2 regions of the Psychrobacter sp. PL15 genome follow, and region 1 is predicted to be linked to the other one. Evidence: predicted binding sites of a transcription regulator. Region 1 holds the regulator's gene; the other holds the start of a gene.
What was found. Region 1 encodes PhoB, which activates phosphate uptake and scavenging genes when phosphate is short. Its sites were predicted from a motif close to TGTCATNAANCTGTCATAA; they were not measured.
Positions count from the first base shown of each region.

Region 2: a site for PhoB is predicted at 6,995-7,013, ahead of pstS (phosphate ABC transporter substrate-binding protein PstS). Genes of this name have one in related genera too.

Region 1 is NZ_JAXCIB010000011.1:36,190-47,910, forward strand. It holds gene RCH20_RS09985 (DUF72 domain-containing protein) at 1-812, opposite strand, end outside; gene RCH20_RS09990 (polyprenyl synthetase family protein) at 910-1,977, opposite strand; gene fadB (fatty acid oxidation complex subunit alpha FadB) at 2,818-4,977, shown strand; gene fadA (acetyl-CoA C-acyltransferase FadA) at 5,123-6,295, shown strand; gene RCH20_RS10005 (isochorismatase family protein) at 6,619-7,194, shown strand; gene asd (archaetidylserine decarboxylase) at 7,332-8,225, opposite strand; gene dtd (D-aminoacyl-tRNA deacylase) at 8,342-8,806, shown strand; gene phoB (phosphate regulon transcriptional regulator PhoB) at 9,092-9,796, shown strand; gene phoR (phosphate regulon sensor histidine kinase PhoR) at 9,934-11,409, shown strand; gene RCH20_RS10030 (M23 family metallopeptidase) at 11,415-11,721, opposite strand, start outside.
Region 2 is NZ_JAXCIB010000003.1:150,240-161,960, reverse strand. It holds gene RCH20_RS03715 (ABC transporter ATP-binding protein) at 1-1,680, opposite strand, end outside; gene RCH20_RS03710 (EamA/RhaT family transporter) at 1,985-2,929, shown strand; gene RCH20_RS03705 (fructose bisphosphate aldolase) at 3,170-4,060, shown strand; gene thiC (phosphomethylpyrimidine synthase ThiC) at 4,170-6,137, opposite strand; TPP riboswitch at 6,473-6,597, opposite strand; gene pstS (phosphate ABC transporter substrate-binding protein PstS) at 7,103-8,257, shown strand; gene pstC (phosphate ABC transporter permease subunit PstC) at 8,375-9,331, shown strand; gene pstA (phosphate ABC transporter permease PstA) at 9,510-10,358, shown strand; gene pstB (phosphate ABC transporter ATP-binding protein PstB) at 10,569-11,486, shown strand; gene phoU (phosphate signaling complex protein PhoU) at 11,715-11,721, shown strand, end outside.

The DNA.
Region 1 (11,721 bases):
ACCTCAAAATCAAATCTACCCAAAGCCTCCCGCAACATCGCAATATTATAAAACGCATGCGCATTAACAGTATTTTGAAAGAAGATATAGAGCGTATCAAAATGTTGGTGCTGATTGGCAATCGCTTGTGCCCAATCCTGCATCTCCGCTTCGCTATAACGATAATCATGGCGGTCACTAGCACTCATCGCATCCCACCAGTTTAGATTATTGCCATGCATCCTTAGATAGCCAGTGCGTTGAGTAAATATTAGTCGTGACGGCGGTAGACCCTTAACCTTAGGGTAATCAACACTACACCAAATAAGACCTTGCTCACCAAAACTATTGACCACTTGCGGCGTGTGCCAGCTGGCATGACGGAATTCAACTGCTAATGGATAGTCTTTAAACCAGCTGACTAAATTTGCTAGATACAGCCTATTATCTCGGGTACGGTCAAAGCCATGTGGGAACTGTAATAACAGGGGTGCTAAACAGTTGGCTTCGATTAGTGGAGTCAGGGCAGTAAGAAAAGACTGTGCGTGTTCGGGACTACCTTTGCGAACATGAGTGAAATCTTGATGCAGCTTGACCGCGAACTGTAATTCACTTTCGGCTTGTACGTAGGCTTTATTAACCATACCGGCAAAGGCTTTTTGGCCAATTGGTGCATAAAAAGTACTATTAATCTCCACTGCGCCGTATTGCTTGGCACACTCACATAAAAAGTCAGTTTTCTTAGTGCCGGTCGGATACAGCGTGCCTAGGAGGTCAGTATCGCTATAGCCGCCAGTACCTAGATAAATACGTTGGGTATTGCTATTAGTCATTGCCGCCCTCTATATTTCAGCCCTTTTTTACAGGTATGTTTTTAAGCGCACATAGTTATTAACGTACCTACTTTTTTATGTAATATCAATTATAAGACTATTTCTTACGTGCCCAGAGCCATTCAATAAGCTCAAGTAACGCATAACTTTCGGTATTTTCATTAATACCCTCACCCATACTATCATTAGTGCCATCACCCAGCTCACGAGTAATTGCCGCACGTCCACCATCAAATAACGACTGCGCGTAATGTTGAGCGGCATCAACCCCCATTAGTTTGACATAGGTCGATTTATCTAGCTTTTCATCACTACCGGCAGGCTTGCCTAGGGCATCGGTACTGGTGGTCACATCTAAAATATCGTCTTGAACCTGAAAGGCGAGGCCAATATGCTGCGCACAATCTTGTAGCGCGATACGTTGCGGGGCAGTTGCTTGCGCACAAATACCGCCCATTAATACTGCAGCTTCAATCAATGCACCAGTTTTATCACGGTGTATGGATTCTAAATCAGCTTGCGATATGTTGCTGTTGGCTTCAGCGTTGATATCAAGCATTTGTCCTGCCACCATCCGCCGTGCCCGCGGTGCAAATATAGCCAATAGCTGACTGGCGATTAGTGAATCAAAAGGGGCAAAGGTAGGTATTTCTGCGGTCAATACTTCAAAGGCGAGAGTTTGCAAAACATCACCGGCCAGCAAGGCCGTCGCTTCATTAAATACAATATGAGCGGTCGGCTGACCACGGCGCAGTTCATCGTCATCCATACAGGGGAGGTCATCGTGTACTAGCGAGTAGGTATGTAGTAATTCTACCGCTAATGCCGCTCGACGGCACATATCGTATTGCACTTGGTCATGCAAAACGCTATCTAGGTTTGCTATCTCGTCGTTGTTATTAATACCGCCTGCTTCAATGGAGGAGTTATTGGTAGCATTGATACTAACGGCTCTTATACTAGCAAAAGCACTGGCTACCAGTAATGGGCGCACTCCCTTACCTTGGCCAGTCATTACATAGCGGCAAGCATCAACCAATGGATTTGGCAATTGAGCATAGTCAAATAATGCGTCAATATCTTGTGCTAATTGCGCGCGTAACGCGCTATGAAACTGCTCAAAGTTATCAAAAGGAACAAAGCGCGGCGCAGAAGAAACAGTCATAACTAAACCAATTAAAAGGTGAATAATAAAAGTATTATTAAGGTAGCATGATAGCTGATAAGGCGGACTCACACACGCTAAGCGCTATTTATTTTGGTTACGTATTACTGATTTAACTTATGGTCTGGATATGGTTTGATGAAGTGTTGGGTCTGAACAAACGAATATCTATGCGCGTAAAGCACGCTGGCTATAAGGTAAATGCTTGATAGTGACTTACGAGTCCGGTATTAGCTTGTGACAGTTAGGGGCATAATCCCCTACACTAATTGACGTAAAAACTGCCTAACGATTTAAATACTGACTATCTAAACAAATTATTTATGCGATAAAGCGCTTTATTAGGCTAAACCTAGCGCTTGTTATATATTAAATCATGACGCTTAAAACGAGATAAATTGATACTGAATATTGATGTCAGATAAAGAAGAATTTGCAGTGAATATCAATATAACGACAGCGCTTTCTTTGAAGTTTGGTTCTGATGCTTTACTAAGATTTAACCGTTTTAAGGCTATGATTTAAGGCTATAGAATGAATCAGCATGCCAAATATAGCGGTATGTTTTTAGTCGATATGAGCAAGCAATAGCATAAAAATTAAGCGTCATACTAATGTACGCCAGACAAAGCAATGAGTGCTGGATAATAAAGACCTCGTCGCTGCATAATTTTGCAGGCCATTTATAGTAATAAGTAAGCTTGCAAATTCTCAGTATTATTCTTTTTACTAACAATAACTGGCTATTTATTTCAATTTTAAAATATAGCTTTTATTAGGTAGCTTGTATTAAGTAACTTTTATCACATAGCAATTTTATCACATAGCAAGGAGTCTCAAATGGTATACCAAGGAAATCGCATCACGGTGACAATGCTAGAAGACGGCATCGCCAACATGCAGTACAACGCCGAAAATGAGAGCGTGAATAAGTTTGATACCGAAACCAACAAGCAGTTTGGTGAAGCCGTTAGCGCACTTGAAAAAGCCACTGACGTTAAAGGCCTTATCGTTACTTCAAGCAAGGGTGTGTTTATCGCTGGTGCTGATATCACAGAGTTTGTGGCCTCATTTAAACAGTCAGAAGACAGTATTAAAGACTGGGTTATTGGTATTAATAATGACTTTAACCGCTTTGAAGACTTACCATTTCCTAAAGTTGCCGCCATTAATGGTGCCGCATTGGGTGGCGGTTGTGAGATGACCTTGGTTTGCGAATATCGTGTCATGAGCGAAAAAGCAATTATCGGCTTGCCAGAAACCCAACTGGGTATTTTCCCAGGCTTTGGTGGTACGGTTCGTAGTACGCGTATCATAGGTATTGATAATGCGCTTGAGCTGATCGCTACTGGTACGCCCAAAAAAGCATTAGACGCCTTAAAGTTAGGCCTAGTTGATGCCACGGTTCCTGCTGATGACTTACAAGATGCCGCGATTGATTTGGTTAAAAAGTGCATCTCAGGTGAGCTTGATTGGCAAGCCCGTCGTGACGAAAAGCTTAATCCAGTTAAATTAAACCCGCTTGAGCAAACGATGGCCTTTAGTAGTGCCAAAGCCATGATTTTTGCCAAGGCCAACCCCAAGCAATATCCTGCGCCAGCACTTGCTATTGCTGCGATTGAAAAGCACGTTAATTTACCCCGTGATAAGGCCATTGCAGTAGAAGCTGCTGGTTTTGCCAAAGCGGCCAAAACCCCCCAAGCTGAAAGCTTGGTTGGTCTATTCTTAAATGACCAATTGGTTAAAAAGTTAGCCAAACAACATAGCAAACAAGCACATGACATCAATGAAGCCGCTGTACTGGGCGCTGGTATCATGGGTGGCGGTATCGCCTATCAAGCAGCCAGCAAAGGCTTGCCAATCATCATGAAAGACATCAAGTCTGAGCAATTAGATCTTGGTATGGGCGAAGCCAGCAAGCTCCTGGGTAAAATGGTTGATCGTGGCAAAATAACCCCAACCAAAATGGGTGAAACCTTAAGCCGCATCCGTCCAACCCTAAACTATGGCGATTTTGCTGAGACGGACATCGTTATCGAAGCCGTGGTTGAAAATCCAAACGTTAAGCGTGCGGTATTAAAAGAAGTAGAGGGTTTGGTTAAAGACGACTGTATCTTAGCTTCAAATACCTCAACCATCTCTATTACTTATTTAGCTGAAGCGCTAAAACGTCCAGAAAACTTCGTCGGTATGCATTTCTTCAACCCAGTAAGTCGTATGCCATTGGTTGAAATCATTCGTGGTGCAAAGTCTTCTGAACAAGCCGTTTCTACTACCGTTGCTTTAGCTACTAAAATGGGCAAAGTGCCGGTTGTGGTTAATGATTGCCCAGGTTTCCTTGTAAACCGCGTACTGTTCCCATACTTTGGCGCTTTTGACTTGCTACTTAAGCAAGGTGCAGATTTTGTTCATGTCGATAAAGTGATGGAAAAATTCGGCTGGCCAATGGGTCCGGCTTATCTAATCGACGTGGTTGGTCTAGATACGGGTGTACATGGTGCAGAAGTGATGGCAGAAGGCTATCCTGATCGTATGAAGGCGGATTATAAAGGTGCGATTGAGCATCTTTACGACAACGAACGTCTGGGTCAGAAAAATGGCGTTGGTTTTTATAAGTATGAGATGGACAAGCGCGGCAAGCCGAAAAAAGTGGCCGACGACGCTACCTATGAATTGCTCAAAGAAACCAGCGATAGCAATAAGCAAGAGTTTGATGAGCAAGCCATCATCGACCGTACTATGCTGGCTTTTTGTAATGAGACTGTACGTTGCCTAGAAGATAATATCGTTGATACCCCAGCTGAGGCTGACATGGCGATGATTATGGGCGTTGGTTTCCCACCTTTTCGTGGTGGACCTTGCCGTTATATCGACCAGATGGGTCTTGATAACTATTTGGCACTGTGTGAAAAATACGCAGATCTTGGCAAAGCTTACGCCGCCCCGCAAAAGATTCGTGATATGGCAGCAGCAGGCGAGACCTTTTACGCCACGGTGTAATAGGCAGTCATTACTAGGATAAAGTGCAGTACACTTGCTCGATAATGGTTAATGATAATTTATTATTGGTCAAATCATAATAGTTGGTTAAATGATGCGAGCATAGCGGTACTGCTACCGACAATAAAAATTGAAAGGAATGTATATGACAACTTTAAGTCCAAAAGATGTGGTCATCGTAGACGGCGTACGCTCAGCAATGGGGAAATCTAAGAACGGTATGTTCCGCCATGTCCGTGCCGATAGCCTATCTGCTGAATTGGTTCGCGCCTTAGTAGAACGTAACGATTTTGACCCTCGTGATGTTGAAGATATCATCTGGGGCTGTGTCAACCAGACCCTAGAACAAGGCTTGAATATAGGCCGTAACATTGGTTTATTGGCTGATATTCCAAAAACTGCTGGTGGTCAGACCGTCAACCGTCTGTGTGGTTCTTCTATGCAGGCGCTACATACTGCTGCCGCGCAAATTATGACCAATCAAGGTAATACTTTCATCATTGGTGGGGTTGAGCACATGGGCCACGTGGGTATGATGCATGGCGTCGACCTCAACCCTGCTGCCTCTAAGCATTATGCCAAAGCCTCTAATATGATGGGCTTGACTGCTGAAATGCTGGGCCGTATGAATAACGTTAGCCGTGAAGAACAAGATGCCTTTGGTCTTGAGTCCCATCGCCGCGCATGGGAAGCGACTACTGAAGGTCGTTTTAAAAATGAAATTGTCGGTATCGAAGGTCATGATGCCACTGGTCGCTTGCAACTGTGTACCGTTGATGAAGTAATTCGTCCTGATGCGACTATGGAGCAAATGCAAAAGTTACGTCCAGCCTTTGATCCTAAAGGGGGTACGGTAACGGCAGCGACCTCGTCAGCACTGTCTGACGGTGCGTCAGCGATGCTAGTGATGAGCGCGCAAAAAGCCAAAGACTTAGGTCTTAAGCCTCGCGCCCGTATTCGCAGTATGGCTATTGCTGGCTGTGATGCTGCTATCATGGGCTACGGTCCGGTACCTGCCACTCAAAAAGCGCTTAAACGTGCTGGCATGAGTATGGACGACATCCAGACTATTGAGCTCAACGAAGCCTTTGCTGCGCAAAGCTTAGCAGTACTCAAGTCATTGAACCTACAAGACAAGCAAGACATCGTCAATATCAACGGTGGTGCGATTGCTCTAGGTCATCCACTCGGTTGTTCAGGTGCGCGTATCACCGTCACGCTATTGAACGCTATGGAACAGATGGATACTGAAGTTGGTCTTGCTACCATGTGTATTGGTCTTGGCCAAGGTATCGCTACTATCATTGAGCGTGTTTAAGCCGTTTATGTCTTAATAATCTTAAAGTAATTATATGCTCTAATAAAAACCCTCGGTCGTCACGGCTGGGGGTTTTTGTGTTACTGGGTCATAGGATTAGCAGGTCATAGCGTTCACTGGTTATTAACTGGTCATATAGTATCATTATCAAATTAAAGGGCCATAAGTTGCTATTAAAGACTATCTCCATTGACGGACTAGGCAAACTATGACTAAATAAGGGTATAATTAATCATTATAATCTTGTTACTAAATATAAAGTCAAATAGCCTAAATATAAAACAGTCTGTAGCCATAAGCTATCAGCGTACAAGGAGTGTACTATGTCCACCATGATTACCAACCGCACCTACCGTATCGCCCGCGAAAATACCCAAGCAATGGTAATTGATGTCCAAGAACGTCTGACACCACATATTAACGACCACGAAAATATCGTCAAAAAGATTGTCATTCTAATAAAAGGTCTGCAAGCACTAGACATTCCCATTATGCTCAATGAACAATATAAAAAAGGCTTAGGTGAGACCTTGCCTGAAATTCGTGAGATATTAACAGGTGATAATGCCAAAGGCTTTGAAAAAGTCACCTTTAGTGCTTGTGATAACGATGACTCATGGAATTATTTGGCGCAGCAGAACCGTAGTATTGTGTTGCTATTCGGCGTCGAAACGCATGTTTGTGTCTTACAAACGGCACTTGATTTACTAGATAATGGTATGCAACCGGTCATTATTGGTGATGCGGTAGGCTCGCGCTTTCCTTACGATAAGAAGCAAGCCATTCGTCGTATTCGCCGTGCTGGCGGGGTGATTACCACAGTAGAAACCATTCTTTTTGAGCTATGCCGCAGTAGCAAAGATCCTGCATTTAAAACGATTAGTAATCTGATTAAATAGTGTTTTGATTGCAGTGCTTAAACTAGAGAGCTACTTAATCAACTAGCTACTGAATCAGACAGCTACTGACTTATGACATAAAAAAGGGTTTGCCAGCGATGACAAACCCTTTATCTCATAATTTAAAAAATGATGGTTTATATCTCTTTACCGTCATTGGTAGGGCTATCATTTCTCTCATCAGTGTTGGCGTTGACCTTCATATGAGACTTACCTAATAACTGGCCCATTTGTACGCTAGCATTAGCGGTCATGTGGTCTTGCCAGTCCGCGTTTGCAGTCTTTGGTAATATCACAATAGCGGTTGAGCCCAAATAAAAGCGTCCGAGCTCATCACCCTGTGCCAAGCTCATATCATGATCCATTTCTTGCATATCGTCTGTGCGAGTAATTTTGCCAGTAGCGACTGTTTCGATACCAGCGACAATCATAGCGCCAACCATTACTACTGCGGCTTTACCATATTCAGTATCGAACATACATACCAGGCGCTCGTTACGGGCGAATAAGTCAGGAACGTTGGCAGCAGTGGTAGTATTGACTGAAAACAAGGTGCCAGGAACATAACGAGTCTTGGTTAAGGTGCCAGAAAATGGCATATGGACGCGGTGATAGTTGCTGGGCGCTAGATAGACAGTAGCGAAGCTACCATCCGCGAAATAACTGCCATCTTCACTGTCGGCAAGCAGCTGACCCACATCGTAGTGCCGCCCTTTGGCTTGTAGCAGCTTATGATCTTGTATCTGCCCTAGCTGTGATATCACCCCATCGGCAGGGCTGACGATACCATTAATGGTGCTATCAATGGTGCGTGCATCATCCTTAAGCTCGCGAGTAAAGAAGTCATTAAAGCTCTCATACGCCTTGAAGCTCTGGCGCTCACAGTCATCTAAATGCACATTATAGGCTTTGGCAAAGCTGCGAATAAAGACGCGCTTGACGATAGGGTGACGGCTTGCGGCCAAGCGTCCAGCAACCTTGCTCAGCTGCTGCTGCGGGACAAATTGCTGTAGAGTGGTGAATAAAGTCATAACAAGGCTACCGAAATAGGGTTTAAAATAAGAATAGATAACAGGTAAATGAATGACTATATTTTACCATGAACAGCGTATTAGCGCATACTCATAATCTGCTAAGGAGTCATTCAGTGAAAGCACTTATTCAGCGCGTAAGCCGTGCCAGCGTCGCGGTTGATGGCAATTATGTTGGCAAAATTGAGCATGGAATATTAGCTTATATTGGGTTGGGACATGACGATAGTTTGCAAAGTGCACAGCGGTTAGTAGATAAAATCCTTACTTATCGTATTTTCGAAAACCATGTTGAAAGTGATAGCGACCCTGCTAAGCGTGGTAAATTAGACCTGAATGTGCAGCAAGTTGGTGGTGGATTGTTATTGGTTTCACAATTTACCCTGATGGCCAACACCAATAATGGTCGTCGGCCGGATTTTGGTGGCGCGATGAAGCCCGATGCCGCGCAATCATTATTCGCTGAGCTGATAGCTTATGCAGAAACTCAGTATCATATAACTGCCAGCGGGCAGTTCGGGGCTAATATGCAAGTCGAGAGTATTAATGATGGGCCGCTGAATTTTTTATTAGAAGTATAGAGGCTCTAGAATATATGGCTCAATAGAGCTAAAAGTAAATTTAAGGCTAAATTGTCATCAAGTCGTCATGATAATACTGTTTAATAACAGTAGTGTGGCGAGTTTTTATAGTGACGCTACCTTAAAATAGACACAGTATGGTTGTGAGAAGTTTTCGAAGCCTCTGGAGTGATGCAGTCACACAGCAAGCTAGAAAAATTTTATTGGCTATACGAAGTCATATATGAATTTAATTTCTTTAGAAGATGAGCCACTTAACATCTCCCTTCTGACTAAGGCTGTCGTATGCAAAATGAGCAAATTTTGATTGTCGAAGATGAGCCGGCAATTCGTGAAATGATTGTCATGACCTTAGAGATGGCAGGATTTGACTGTTTGCAAGCCGTTGATATACCCGAAGCGCACCAACAAGTAGTGGACCATCGTCCCGCGCTCATTTTGCTAGATTGGATGCTGCCAGGTGATAAAAGCGGCGTTGATTTTTGCCGAATGCTCAAAAAAGATGCGCTACTGTCTGAGATTCCGGTCATTATGCTCACGGCTAAAGGCGAAGAAGACCATAAGGTGCAAGGCTTAGATGCTGGGGCGGACGACTATATTACCAAGCCATTCTCAACCCGTGAGTTGGTCTCGCGTATTAAGGCGGTGCTGCGCCGGAGCAGTTTGCTAAGTACGGATAAGCCCATTGAAGTGGCAGGATTGAGCCTTGATCCCAAAAGTCAGCGGGTCAGTGCGGAGGGCAAGGTGATCGATATTGGGCCGACTGAATATCGATTGTTGGCGTTTTTTATGAGTCATCCAGAGCGCGCTTATACCCGTACTCAGCTGCTTGACCAAGTTTGGGGCGGTAATGTATATATCGAAGACCGCACCATTGATGTGCATATTCGCCGTCTACGCAAACTATTACAGCCTTACGATTGTGCCACCTTAATTCAAACCGTACGCGGCACTGGTTATCGGTTTTCTAGCTTAGTTGAACAAGAGTGATTACGCAGGAATAAGGAGTGATTTCTATAATTTTATTATTCTGATTACTGCTTATTAATAGGGTTATTCATAAATAAGAGTATATATTAATGGCTCCTAGGATATTTTTCTGACATTTCTAAAGGTAGTGCACGTTTATGATGACGCCTGCGGATAATAAGACACAGCCAGCACCGCGTTATGCGCTGTTGTGGGCCGATATATGCTGGCTACTATTTTGGCTAAGTAGTGGGGTGGCGCTGGGTTTATATACTTCATACCTGCTAGAAAGCGTGATTGTGGCGCTGTTGTTGTACAGTTTATGGCGAATGTACAGCTTACATCGCTTTAATGCTTGGATTAACAAACCAGTGAATACGCCGTCCCCAGAAATGCTTGGCGGGCTTAGTGTAATAGCCTCTCAGCTGTATCAAAAACGCAAACAAGAAAAGTTCACCCAACAAAAATTGATGGGACTGGTTAAGAAAATCAGAAGTTCTTTATTAGCCCTACAAGATGCGGTTATTTTGCTCAACGATACTGACGGCTTAGAGTGGTGGAACCAGGCAGCAGAAGACCTACTAGTACTACAGTCTAGTGACCAAGGTAATAGCATTTTTAATTTGATTACTGTGCCGGAGTTTCGACAGTATTATCAAACAACGGCCGCGCCAAATAATGGTATTCATTTGGTATCGTGGAAAAACCCCGAGCGCTATTTAAAATGTGAAGTGACCCATTTCGGTGGTGAAAAGTTGCTGATCATTTATGACGTCACGCGTTTACAACATCTAGAGCAAATGCGCCGTGATTTTGTCGCCAATGTATCGCATGAACTGCGGACGCCATTAACGGTACTAATGGGCTATCTTGAGACCTTTTCTGATCAGGCAGATATTGCGCCACAGTGGCAACGCGGTTTTAAACTTATGACCCAACAAACTGCGCGGATGAACAGCATTGTCAACGATTTATTATTATTATCCCGATTAGAAAACGAAGAAAAGCCTGCGCTCAGCATGATAGATATGAGCCGGTTGCTCACCCAGCTATTCGATGACGCTAAGGTCTATAACAAGGAATACGAGCATCAGATTAGCTTGCAGGTAAATACTGACAGCAATCTATATGGTGCGGAGTTGTATTTAAATAGCGCCTTGTCAAACTTGGTGGTTAATGCCATCAAATATACCCCAAAAGGCGGTAACATTATTATCAGTTGGACTGCGACTGCACAGGGTTGCTCGTTTGCAGTCACTGATGACGGTATCGGTATTGCACCACAGCACATCGCCCGTTTAACCGAGCGTTTTTATCGGGTCGACAGTGGACGTAGCCGCGCTACAGGGGGTACTGGCTTAGGTTTGGCGATTGTGAAGCATGTTCTTTATCAACACCAAGCTAGCTTAAATATCGAGTCCAACGAAGGACAGGGTTCGATCTTTAGCATCTTGTTTATGCCTGCCAGTATCTGTGCCCCCGATACTGACGTGGCCACCATAACAACAAAAAATTCAGATAGCGCAGACACTAGAGCTAGTACAGATAGCACAAATAATGTAGATAGCATAAATAACATAAGTAGCATAAATAATATAAGTAGCAATGACCTAAAAAATTCAGAAAAAACTTAAAGTCATTATTTATCTTTGAGTAGTAGCGGATAAGGATTGACCGCGCGGCCATTAATATAAATACCGTAATGAACATGTGGTGGTGTGCCTTTAGCATTACCACTGTTACCGACATAGCCGATAATATCACCGGCGTCTACCCAGTCTTTCGGACTGATATCCGCGAAGTCTTCTAAATGTGCGTAATAATGCCCCGCACCCCCAGGACCAACAATGACCACAACACGTCCGCCAAGTCTATCGTCTCCAACCTTGCTGACTATCCCTGCTGTTGTGGCCTTGATTGGGGTACCACGCGGTGCAAAGATATCA
Region 2 (11,721 bases), on a different contig from region 1:
GGCACTAGTGGCCTCATCTAGTAATAGAATAGGCGCGTTTTTGAGCATGACCCGTGAGATAGCAATGCGTTGACGTTGACCGCCAGAGAGCTTGACCCCACGCTCACCGACTTGAGTATCAAGGGCAGTGTTGCCTTTATCGTCATATAATTCTTTGATAAAGTCCCATGCCTGTGCTTGCTTGGATGCAAATATGATTTCATCATCGGTAGCATCAGGGCGGCCGTAGGCAATGTTCTCACGGACAGTGCGATGCAGTAGCGAGGTATCTTGGGTCACCATACCGATTTGTCGACGTAATGACTCTTGGGTAACCTCATTAATCGCTTGCCCATCGATATAAATTTTGCCGCTATCCACATCAAAAAAGCGCAGTAGTAGATTAACTAAGGTTGATTTACCGGCACCTGAGCGTCCAACTAAGCCTATCTTTTCGCCTGCTTTGATATTTAAATGAAAGTCATCCAGCAGTCTTACGCGTGAGGTTTCTAGCGTTGTTTCTGCTGTCTTAACCACATCAACTTTTGCACCTGTTTGGATCGCAGCCACACCATTCTCACCCTCGTAGCTGAAGTCCACATGATTAAAAACTATATTACCATTAGTGACTTTTAGGGCTGGGGCGTTGGGTTTATCCACGATGGTTTGCGGTGCAGACAAGGTACGCATGCCGTCTTGAACGGTACCGATACTCTCAAACAAACTTGCCGTCTGCCACATGATCCAGCGGGTCAGGCCATTTAATCGCAAGGCCATCGCTGTTGCAGCTGCAATAGCACCAACACCGACCGCACCTTGCTGCCATAAATATAAGGCAATGCCAGCCGTGCTGCTAACCAAGATCACACTGATAAGGTGGGTGGAGACTTCCAAATAGCTGACCCAGCGCATTTGTGCGTGGACGGTTCCCAAGAACTGGCCCATAGCATTTTTAGCATAACCCAGCTCACGGCGTGAATGACTGAACAGCTTGACGGTCATGATATTGGCGTAAGCATCGGTGATACGTCCCGTCATCAAAGCGCGCGCGTCAGCTTGGACAACAGCGGTCTGCTTGAGCTTGGGGATGAAGTACCACATGGTCAGCCCAACCAGCACAAACCAAACCACAAACGGTATCAATAACAAGCTGTCTAAATTAAATAGAATGACGCTTGTCGTTATAAAGTAGACGGTGACATACATAAACATATCAGCGACCGTCATCACAGTCTCGCGTACTGCTAGAGCCGTTTGCATCACTTTGGCAGAGACCCTACCCGAAAATTCATCTTGATAAAACTGCATGGATTGACTAAGCATGCGCTGATGAAAACGCCAGCGCATTTGCATTGGAAATACGCCTTGTAGGGTTTGAAAATGAATAAAGGAAGATAAGGCAATCCAAAAGGGACTAATAATTAGTACGGCGAGCATCAGCAGCATCGTATCGCCTTTTTCGGCCCATAGATTCTGCGGCGTATAAGTACCGAGCCAATCGACTATATTGCCAATCCATGCAAACAGCATGGCTTCATAAATCCCGATACCCGCGGACAAAATCATAAATAGCAATAGCCAGCCACGTAAACCTTTAGTACACGCCCAAAGAAATTTTACCAGGCCCTCACGAGGCAGGGGCATTGGCGTGTCAGGGAAGGCCGAGAGACGCGATTCAAAAAATCGAAATAGAGAATTCATAGGCAGTAGCAATACGCCAAGATAAACGTTACCTGGCGCTGTGACTTTTATTAGTGGGATAGCCGTGTATTTTACCAAAAATTCGCAATCGCGCCTGCATGGTAATTGTAATTTGAACGGAGCAGGCACTTATTGCTAATTGATTGAATAGTGCGCGACTTATTAGACGAGAATAAATAGATTGCTGAAAATGAAATACTTTGTTACATTCCATATTTTGTCTTAATTAAGCAGTGCTGGTTTACGAGTGCTGAATTAAATAACAATGGATGAAGAGCATAGCAATTCAATAAGGTAGAAGTTCATGATGTATTTAACGATTGCGGTGCTATGCAGTGTTGCCGTCTCTGTACTGCTTAAGGTATTAAGACAACAAAATATAGATATCCGCCAAACCATTGTTGCCGGCTATCCGGTGGCCTTTTTGCTGACTTGGGTATTGCTCAAACCTGAGCTTAGTGGCGTTGCTGAGCTTGGCGGTGCCTGGGCTATTATCATTGCACTTGGGGTACTATTACCAGCGGTATTCGTGATTCTTGGTCGAGCCATTGCAGCGGTCGGTATGGTCGCCACTGATGCGGCCCAACGCTTGTCATTGATTATCCCTATTATCGCTGCGTTTATCTTATTTGGTGAAGTATTAACGGGCACGCGTATTTTTGGCTTGGCTTTAGGGTTTTTAGCGCTTGGGGCACTGGTCTATCGCCCGCAGCAGCCAGCTACTGTTAATGATACTGCTAGTGTAAATATGAATGGTGCAAACTTGAGTAGTGCCGGTACAAACAATACCAGTATCAATAACCCGTCTAATAATGGGATCAATAAAAATGTACTTCGCACGCCTCTGTGGCTGTTTGGCGTGTGGGTAGGCTACGGTATTATCGACATTTTATTCAAACAGGTTGCTAAACAAGGCGCTGCGTTTCCACTGACGTTATTTGTCAGCTTCGGGCTGGCCGGCTTACTATTGTTTCTCTATTTGCTTATCACCCGTGTACGCTGGCAAGGTCGAGCATTAGTTGCTGGATTACTGCTCGGCGCGTTAAATATGGGAAATATTTATGCTTATATTCGCGCGCATCAAGTATTGTCTGACTCACCCAGTATTGTCTTTACCGGCATGAACGTCGGTGTCATCGCTGTGGCTACCCTGATTGGGGTCGGCGTATTCAAAGAGTCGCTCAACCGTATCAATGTGCTAGGACTAGTATTAGCAATGAGCTGTGTCGTGGTACTGTTTTTAGCCTGATGGTTTTAATATAAAGGTAAGTTTTTATGATTTCTCAAATTTAGCTGCTTTAACTTATCAGATATAGGCACCGCGCGTGTCCTATGGTAAGGTTATCTACAAACGGCTAGCCTTATATGATCAGGCTCGTATAAACTGACAAACGACTAGCCTTATATGATCAGGCTCGTATAAACTGACAAACGACCGTTTACCTTTGTAACATTTGATCTTTATTAATAAAAATAGGACGCTCATTCAATGGAATATCAACAGCAATTACAACGTATAAAAAATGGTTCAGGATTCATCGCTGCACTTGATCAAAGTGGTGGCAGCACGCCCAAAGCGTTAGAAAATTATGGCGTTACTGGCGACGACTATGATAATGACGAGGCCATGTTTGACCTTGTGCATGAAATGCGTGCGCGGATTATGACTTGCGAGTGCTTTGATGATAAACGTGTCCTTGGTGCGATTTTGTTTGAAGACACTATGGAGCGTGAGGTTAATGGCAAGCCTACCGCTAACTATTTATGGGAAGACAAAAATATCGTGCCTTTTTTAAAGGTAGATAAAGGCTTAGCAGAACAAATGAGCGGCGTGCAAGTGATGCGCCCAATGCCCAATCTAGACTTATTATTAGACAAAGCCAAGAACTATCCGGTATTTGGTACTAAGATGCGTTCGGTCATTTATGAGCCCAATGTTGATGGGATTGAGTTAGTCGTACAGCAGCAATTTGATGTCGCTAAGCAAGTTATCTCAAAGGGCCTGATGCCAATCGTCGAGCCAGAAGTTGATATCAACAGTACCAAAAAGCATGACTGCGAGCTGATACTTAAAACCAATATCTTACATAATCTTGAGCGTTTAGATGATGGTAAACAAGTGATGTTAAAGCTGACCTTGCCTGAAGAAGCTGGGTTTTACCAAGAGCTGATTGACCACCCAAAAGTGCTTAAAGTAGTGGCTTTATCTGGTGGTTATAGCCGTAATGACGCTTGTGCTAAGCTCAAGAAAAATCCAGGTATGATTGCCAGTTTCTCACGTGCCTTTACTGAAGGCTTGAGCAAACATCAAAGTGATAAAGATTTCGCTGATACTATCAATACTTCGATTGATGAGATTTATCAGGCGTCAAAAGTGTAAAGTCAAAGAGCAAGCTAGAAACATAAAAAAGCCCCGCCAAATAAGTTCTTTTATACTTAAATTGCGGGGCTTTTTCTGTATTGAACTAACGTAGCGCTAATCAATTAGCTTACGCTTCTTTACTTTTTAGCCCCGCTGCATATTCACGGACGTTTTGGGTGATTTTCATTGAGCAAAATTTAGGGCCACACATCGAGCAAAAGTGAGCAGATTTGTGCGCGTCTTTTGGCAAAGTCTCATCATGGAACTCACGCGCCGTATCCGGATCAAGCGCCAGATTAAACTGGTCATCCCAGCGAAACTCAAAGCGTGCTTTTGATAGGGCATTATCACGCGCCTGTGCTCCGGGATGGCCTTTGGCAAGGTCGGCCGCATGAGCCGCAATCTTATAAGTGATGATACCGTCTTTGACATCCTTTTTATTGGGCAAGCCTAAATGCTCTTTAGGTGTGACATAACACAGCATCGCCGTACCAAACCAGCCAATCATTGCCGCGCCAATGGCACTAGTAATATGGTCATAACCGGGTGCAATGTCGGTGGTTAACGGCCCTAGGGTATAAAATGGGGCATCGTCACACAGCTCAAGTTGTAAGTCCATATTTTCTTTAATACGGTTCATAGCCACGTGACCTGGGCCTTCAACCATTATCTGCACATCGTGTTTCCATGCAACTTTAGTCAATTCACCCAATGTCCTAAGCTCGCTAAATTGCGCTTCGTCGTTGGCATCTTGCAAGCAGCCAGGGCGCAAACCATCACCTAAGCTAAAGGCCACATCATAGGCTTTCATAATCTCGCAGATATCTTCAAAATGAGTATATAAGAAGTTTTCCTGTTGATGTACCAAACACCACTGCGCCATGATTGAGCCACCACGCGAGACAATGCCCGTCAAGCGTCCGGCTGTCAGTGGCACATAATCTAATAACACGCCAGCATGAATAGTGAAGTAGTCAACGCCTTGCTCAGCCTGTTCAATGAGCGTATCGCGGTATATTTCCCAGGTTAAATCTTCAGCGACACCATCGACTTTTTCTAACGCTTGATAAATAGGCACGGTACCAATCGGCACTGGTGAGTTACGAATCAGCCATTCACGGGTTTCGTGAATATGGTTGCCGGTGGATAAATCCATGATGTTATCCGCACCCCAACGCGTCGCCCAGGTCATTTTGGAGACCTCTTCATCAATAGAAGACCCTAATGCCGAGTTACCGATATTGGCATTAATTTTCACTAAGAAATTACGGCCGATAATCATTGGTTCGGATTCAGGATGGTTAATATTATTGGGGATAATGGCGCGACCTGCCGCCACTTCACTACGCACAAATTCAGGCGTAATAACAGTAGGGGTACTTGCGCCAAAAGTCTCACCATCATGTTGGCGCATATCCGTTGATTCATGCTGCTTTTGGGTTTCGCGAATGGCGATATATTCCATTTCAGGGGTAATAATACCTTGGCGTGCATAGTACATTTGCGTGACATTGCCAGTTTTACCAGCGACATCTTTGGCACGGCGCGGTTTATCAATATGGGCGAATCTTAGATTGGCAGTGCTTATGTCGCGGGCACGCGTCTGTCCGTAGCTGCTTGATAGGCCAGCCAGCTGTTCAGTATCACCGCGTTCGTTTATCCAGCCTTCGCGCAGTTTTGGTAGGCCTTTAGTGAGATCAATAGTGGCGTTGGGGTCAGTATAGACGCCTGAGGTATCATAGACATAAAATGGCGGATTGTGCTCGCCTTCTTTGTCACCCGTACCGCCCACCGGCGTGTCGGCTAAGCTGATTTCACGCATCGGTACTTGAATATCGGGCCTTGAGCCTTCGATATATACTTTACGGGAAGCGGGGAGAATACGGTGTAAGTCGCGGGCGTCTTCTTCAAAACGGGCATCAGTAGCAGCACGATGAGCCGGGGTTTTTAGGGCATCTGCTTTTTTATCCGCTTTATCTTTAGTCGCGTTAGCGGCATTTGAGAGGTTAGCTGGGATATAGGTATCGACGGCGTGTGCGTCTATCTGTGCATTAGCGTTTGGCGTGTTTTTTAAGGTATCTATTGCAGTAGTCATATGCTGTCCTAGCGTGTTGTGTTGTCCATTGTTAAAGGCAACACCGCCAGAATCTGCGGGGGTAAGCGATAGCTACGTAGGCAAATTCAATCATAGATTTAAAGTCACTGCGCTAACAAACATAATGATAGGGCATAAATCTAACTTGATTGTTGGGCGCTACTTATTATTAACCGCCATACTCTTTATCAGTCAGTTTATCAGCCGGTTTATCAGCCAGTTTATCAGCTGGTGAGTTATTTACTGGCTTATTAGCCAGCGAACGCTAGCGACTGAACTTGGGCTAAAAAGTGATTCTAATAATAAGGCATTTCTGCGCGCCCTTTGCAAGACGATAACATCAGCTTAGACTTCCCTGCGTCGGTACTAACCGCATCAGGTTCGGCGGGTGATCTCTCAGCGATGTATTAATGACTGCTTATGAATCAGTCATTGATACATCGCACCCCGAGTCTGTCAGTGTTGTAAATCAACTTTATACTAACAAACTTCTGCTATGACTGCTAATGATATTTAGTCTTATAAAAAATCCTCTCAGGCTGTGTTACTTCCTTAAAATATTCTATTCCTACTGTTTAGCCATTCAATTTAGTCATATAGTCAATGAAAAGTAATATCGATACATAACATACTGCTGGCACAAGTTTTTCTTGCTTGCTGTGCCTACGCAGACAGAGGCTGCAAAAAGCTTATACCAGCAGTACCGTCGCGTTTTTAAGGTATTTTAACTATACCATTCAATTTAGTCATGCCATTCAGTGCTATGCAATTTTAGACTGGTTATTAAAAACGGGTTTAGTCACAGCAAAAATCTTCTAACTTGACGGTTATTGTTTTTTTACAGTTGCTATTACGGTTGTCATCAAACTGTCATCAAAGCTTGGCACACTGCAACGCATGTCAGGGATCATACTATCTAGTGCAGTTATTAAACCTTTGCAGTTGTCATACTTCAGGAGTCTTATATGCGTTATTCATTATTAGCAGTGGCCGTCAGTTGTACCTTAGTGCTTACGGCATGTGATAAATCAACCGACACCACTGTAGCACCCGCGACTGACAGTAGCGCAGCCGCGAATAATAGCGCTGATAGTAGCGGATCAAATAACGCCAGCTCTGCTAGTAGCGATCAAGTATCCATGAATATCACTGGCGCCGGTGCGTCGTTTCCACAGCCTATATACGCCAAATGGTCAGCCGATTACAACGGTGCTACCGGTGGGCAAGTCAATTATCAATCTATTGGCTCGTCAGGTGGTATTAAGCAGATAGTCGCAGGTACTGTTGATTTTGGTGCTTCAGATGCGCCAATGACGCCAGAAGAATTAACGAAAGAAGGTCTAATTCAATTCCCAATGGTCATTGGTGGCGTGGTGCCAGTGGTTAATATTAAAGGCATAGAGCCTGGTGCATTAAAGCTTGATGGCAAAATGCTAGCCGATATCTATTTGGGTAACATCAGCAAGTGGAACGATCCTGCTATCGTGCAGTTGAATCCAGATTTAAGCCTGCCGGACAGTCCCATTACTACCGTATTTCGCTCAGATGGCTCAGGGACAACCTTCAACTTTACTGATTATTTAGCCAAAGTATCTCCCGATTGGAAAAATAATGTGGGGGTCGACAAGACTGTTAAATGGCCAACTTCTGATCGTGGTGCGGCAGGTAAGGGTAACGAAGGCGTAGCAAGCTATGTCAACCGAATGGACAATGCAATTGGCTATGTTGAATACGCTTATGCCAAACAAAACAATATGTCACATGTGGCACTCAAGAATGCCGCTGGTAATTTCGTACAACCTTCTATAGAAAGCTTTGCCGCCGCTGGCGATATTGATTGGTCGCAGCAAGCAGGCTTTTATAAGGTTATTACCAACTCTGAAACTGCCGAGGCATGGCCGATTGCCGCTGCAACTTTTATTTTAGTACATAAGCAGCCGCAAGATCCCAAGCAAGTTGCTGGTGTACTGAACTTCTTTAGCTGGGCTTATGATCAAGGTGATGATGCAGCAACTGCGCTTGATTATGTCCCGTTTTCTGATACCGCTGTTGCTTTATTCAAAGACAGCTGGCAGCAAGTAGTGGGCAAAGACGGTAAGCCGGTATATACCCCACAATAATCTCTGATTCATTTGCCCACACGCCTATGGTTTTCTGATAAGCAGATCATAGGCGTCGCTCATATCTAAATTGTTTATATCCAAATCACACCTATTAAAGCAACTATTGAGGTGGTCATGGCAGGATTTAATTTGCAGACACAACTGAACAAACAGAAACGTTGGGATGCAATATTTGTCAACACTACCAAAGTGGCGGCACTCTTTGTGTTGTTAAGCTTAGGGGCAATTTTATTGTCGCTGGTTATTGGTGCTTGGCCAAGTATGCAGGCGTTTGGGCTAGATTTTTATACTAGTAATAACTGGGACCCGGTCGCGAACGAATACGGGGCTTTAGCGCCAATTTATGGCACCTTGGTCACCTCAGCCATGGCGCTGGTTATAGCAGTTCCTATCAGCTTTGGTATTGCGATATTCTTGACTGAACTGTGTCCACCATTTCTCAAAAAGCCGCTAGGCATTGCTATTGAGTTATTAGCGGGTATCCCTTCTATCATTTACGGTATGTGGGGATTGTTTGTATTTGCCCCCTTCTTTGGTAATCATATCCAGCCATGGCTAACAGAGAACCTAGGCGGTCTACCGATCATCGGCAAGCTGTTTGTCGGTGTCCCGATGGGTATTGGCTTATTTACCGCTTCCTTAGTACTCGCCATTATGATCATTCCTTTTATTGCCGCCACTATGCGCGACGTATTTGCGGTCGTACCGGCGCTGTTGAAAGAATCTGCATACGGTATGGGCGCTACCACGTGGGAGGTAATGTTCAAGATTGTCTTACCGTACACCAAGGCGGGTGTGGTCGGTGGCATTATCTTAGGGTTAGGGCGCGCACTGGGTGAAACCATGGCCGTAACGTTTTTGATTGGCAACACCTTTAATATTAGTCCCAGTATGTTCGCTTCGGGGGTTTCTATTACCTCAGCGTTGGCCAACGAATTTGCTGAAGCATCCGATCCGCTGCATCTATCGGCGTTGCTACATTTAGGACTAATATTATTTATGATTACCTTTATCGTTCTAAGCATTTCGCGATTATTACTACGCGGCATGGATAAGCGCGCTGGACAGTAAGTTTTGGATGTTTTAAAAGTAGCTTTGCCATCTTAGCGTAGGCATCCACATTCAAACGTACCATAAAAAATTTGTCATAGAAAATCGTCATATAAAAAGCCTAGAAGGTTAAAAATAACAAGGAATCTGCTGCATGACCGCATTGTCTGCCATTACTTCAGCCTCGACTAAGCCCATTATGGCCAGTGACCAAGGTCTATATCGCCGCCGTAGGCTATGGAATAAGGTAGGGCTAGGTTTTGCGGCTTCAGCCATGATATTTGGCTTGTTTTGGCTGTCATGGATTTTGATTACTTTGGGTATTGAAGGGTTTAGCGGTCTGGTGCAGATGCCAGTGTTCACGGCCGATACGCCACCGCCGATGACTGATGGTGGTTTGCGTAACGTCATCGTCGGCTCGCTAATGATTGCCAGTACTGGATTATTTATTGGGGCGCCGATTGGCATGTTAGCAGGGATTTATTTAGCAGAATTTTCCCACGGCAATTGGCTGGGACAAGTCATACGTTTTTTAAATGATATTTTATTGTCTGCACCATCGATTGTAATTGGTCTATTCATCTACGCATTATTGGTCAAAAATTATAGCTTTTCTGGCTGGGCAGGCGCGTGTGCACTGGCCTTAATTGTCATTCCGGTAGTGGTAAGAACTACCGAAAGTATGCTGCTACTGGTGCCCAATACTTTACGTGAAGCGGCTTATGCACTAGGAACACCAAAATGGAAGTTGGTGCTGGGCGTCACTGTTAAAGCCGCAAGGGCCGGTCTAACCACTGGCATATTATTAGCGTTTGCGCGTATCACGGGCGAGACGGCACCTTTGCTATTTACTGCTTTGAACAATCAATATTTCAGCTTAGATATGGGCAACGCGATGGGTAATATGCCCAATACTATTTATCAATTTGCCATGAGTCCTTACGACAACTGGCACACCTTAGCATGGGCGGCCGCATTATTAATTACTTTGACTGTGCTCACTTTGAACGTAGCCGCACGCTATATCGGCGGCAAAGAATATAACTAATACTTACCTAATTTCTTAACTTATACATTTAATTTAGAAACGGAACAGGGTCACTGGAATGAATTTTTTGCAGCCTCTGTCACGCTTGCGAACAGCACGCCAGAAAAATTTATACCAGTGGCACGTTGCTATAAGTGACTCTCTTTTATTTTGAACTGACTGTATTTCACATTAAAGAATTTCATATTAAAGATAATAAGGAACATGACCATGACAGATACTGCTACCCGACCAGCAAAAAACAAAATTAAGACTCCTACGCCTGTCCCCACTTTGAGCGACCCGCGTGTGCATGTTCTCGCGCCAGTAACCACTGCCCGTACAGCAGGTGAACAGGCATCTGCTACATTTAATGAATTTGCAGCCACTGTGCCTGCTGCAAAACTCCAAGTCCGTGACTTAAATTTTTATTACGGGGACTTTCGCGCTTTAAAAGACATTTCCCTTGATATTCCCGAAAAGCAAGTAACGGCATTTATCGGACCTTCTGGCTGTGGTAAGTCAACGCTACTGCGCACTTTTAATCGCATGTATGACCTATATCCTAATATGCGTGCTGAAGGTCAGATTTATTTGGATGGCAATGACGTATTGGCCAAATCAATGGATGTCAACTTACTGCGCGCTAAGGTAGGCATGGTTTTCCAGAAGCCCACGCCGTTTCCGATGTCCATTTTTGATAATGTGGCTTTCGGGGTGCGGTTGTACGAAAAGATGTCGAAGGCAGAGCTTGCCGAGCGGGTAGAATGGGCTCTTAAAAAAGCGGCACTGTGGAATGAGGTCAAAGACAAGCTGTCTGCTTCAGGCCTATCTTTATCCGGTGGTCAGCAGCAACGATTGTGCATTGCACGCGGCGTGGCAACCAAGCCCGAAGTTTTATTATTAGATGAGCCAACCTCAGCGCTCGACCCCATCTCAACGGGGGCCATCGAGGCTTTGATTGAAGACTTGAAGCAGGACTATACCATTGCCATCGTGACCCATAACATGCAGCAAGCGGCGCGAATTTCTGATTACACCGCTTATATGTATTTGGGCGACATGGTAGAAATGGGCAACACCGACCAGATTTTTACCAACCCTACCCAGCAAGCGACTGAAGACTATATTACTGGGCGTTATGGCTAATGGTCTTATTTATTATGGTTTTTCTACTTATATAGTTAATCCAGTTTAAAAACGACCCAATGCTACTGGGCTACTGGGCTACTGGGCTACTGGGCTACTGGAATGAATTTTTTGCAGCCTCTGTCACGCTTGCGAACAGCACGCAAGAAAAATTTATAGCAGTAGCAGGTTGTCATAAATATACCTTTTTCATTGAGTTTTTATCGTGTTTTTACTGAGACTTTTATTATGTCCA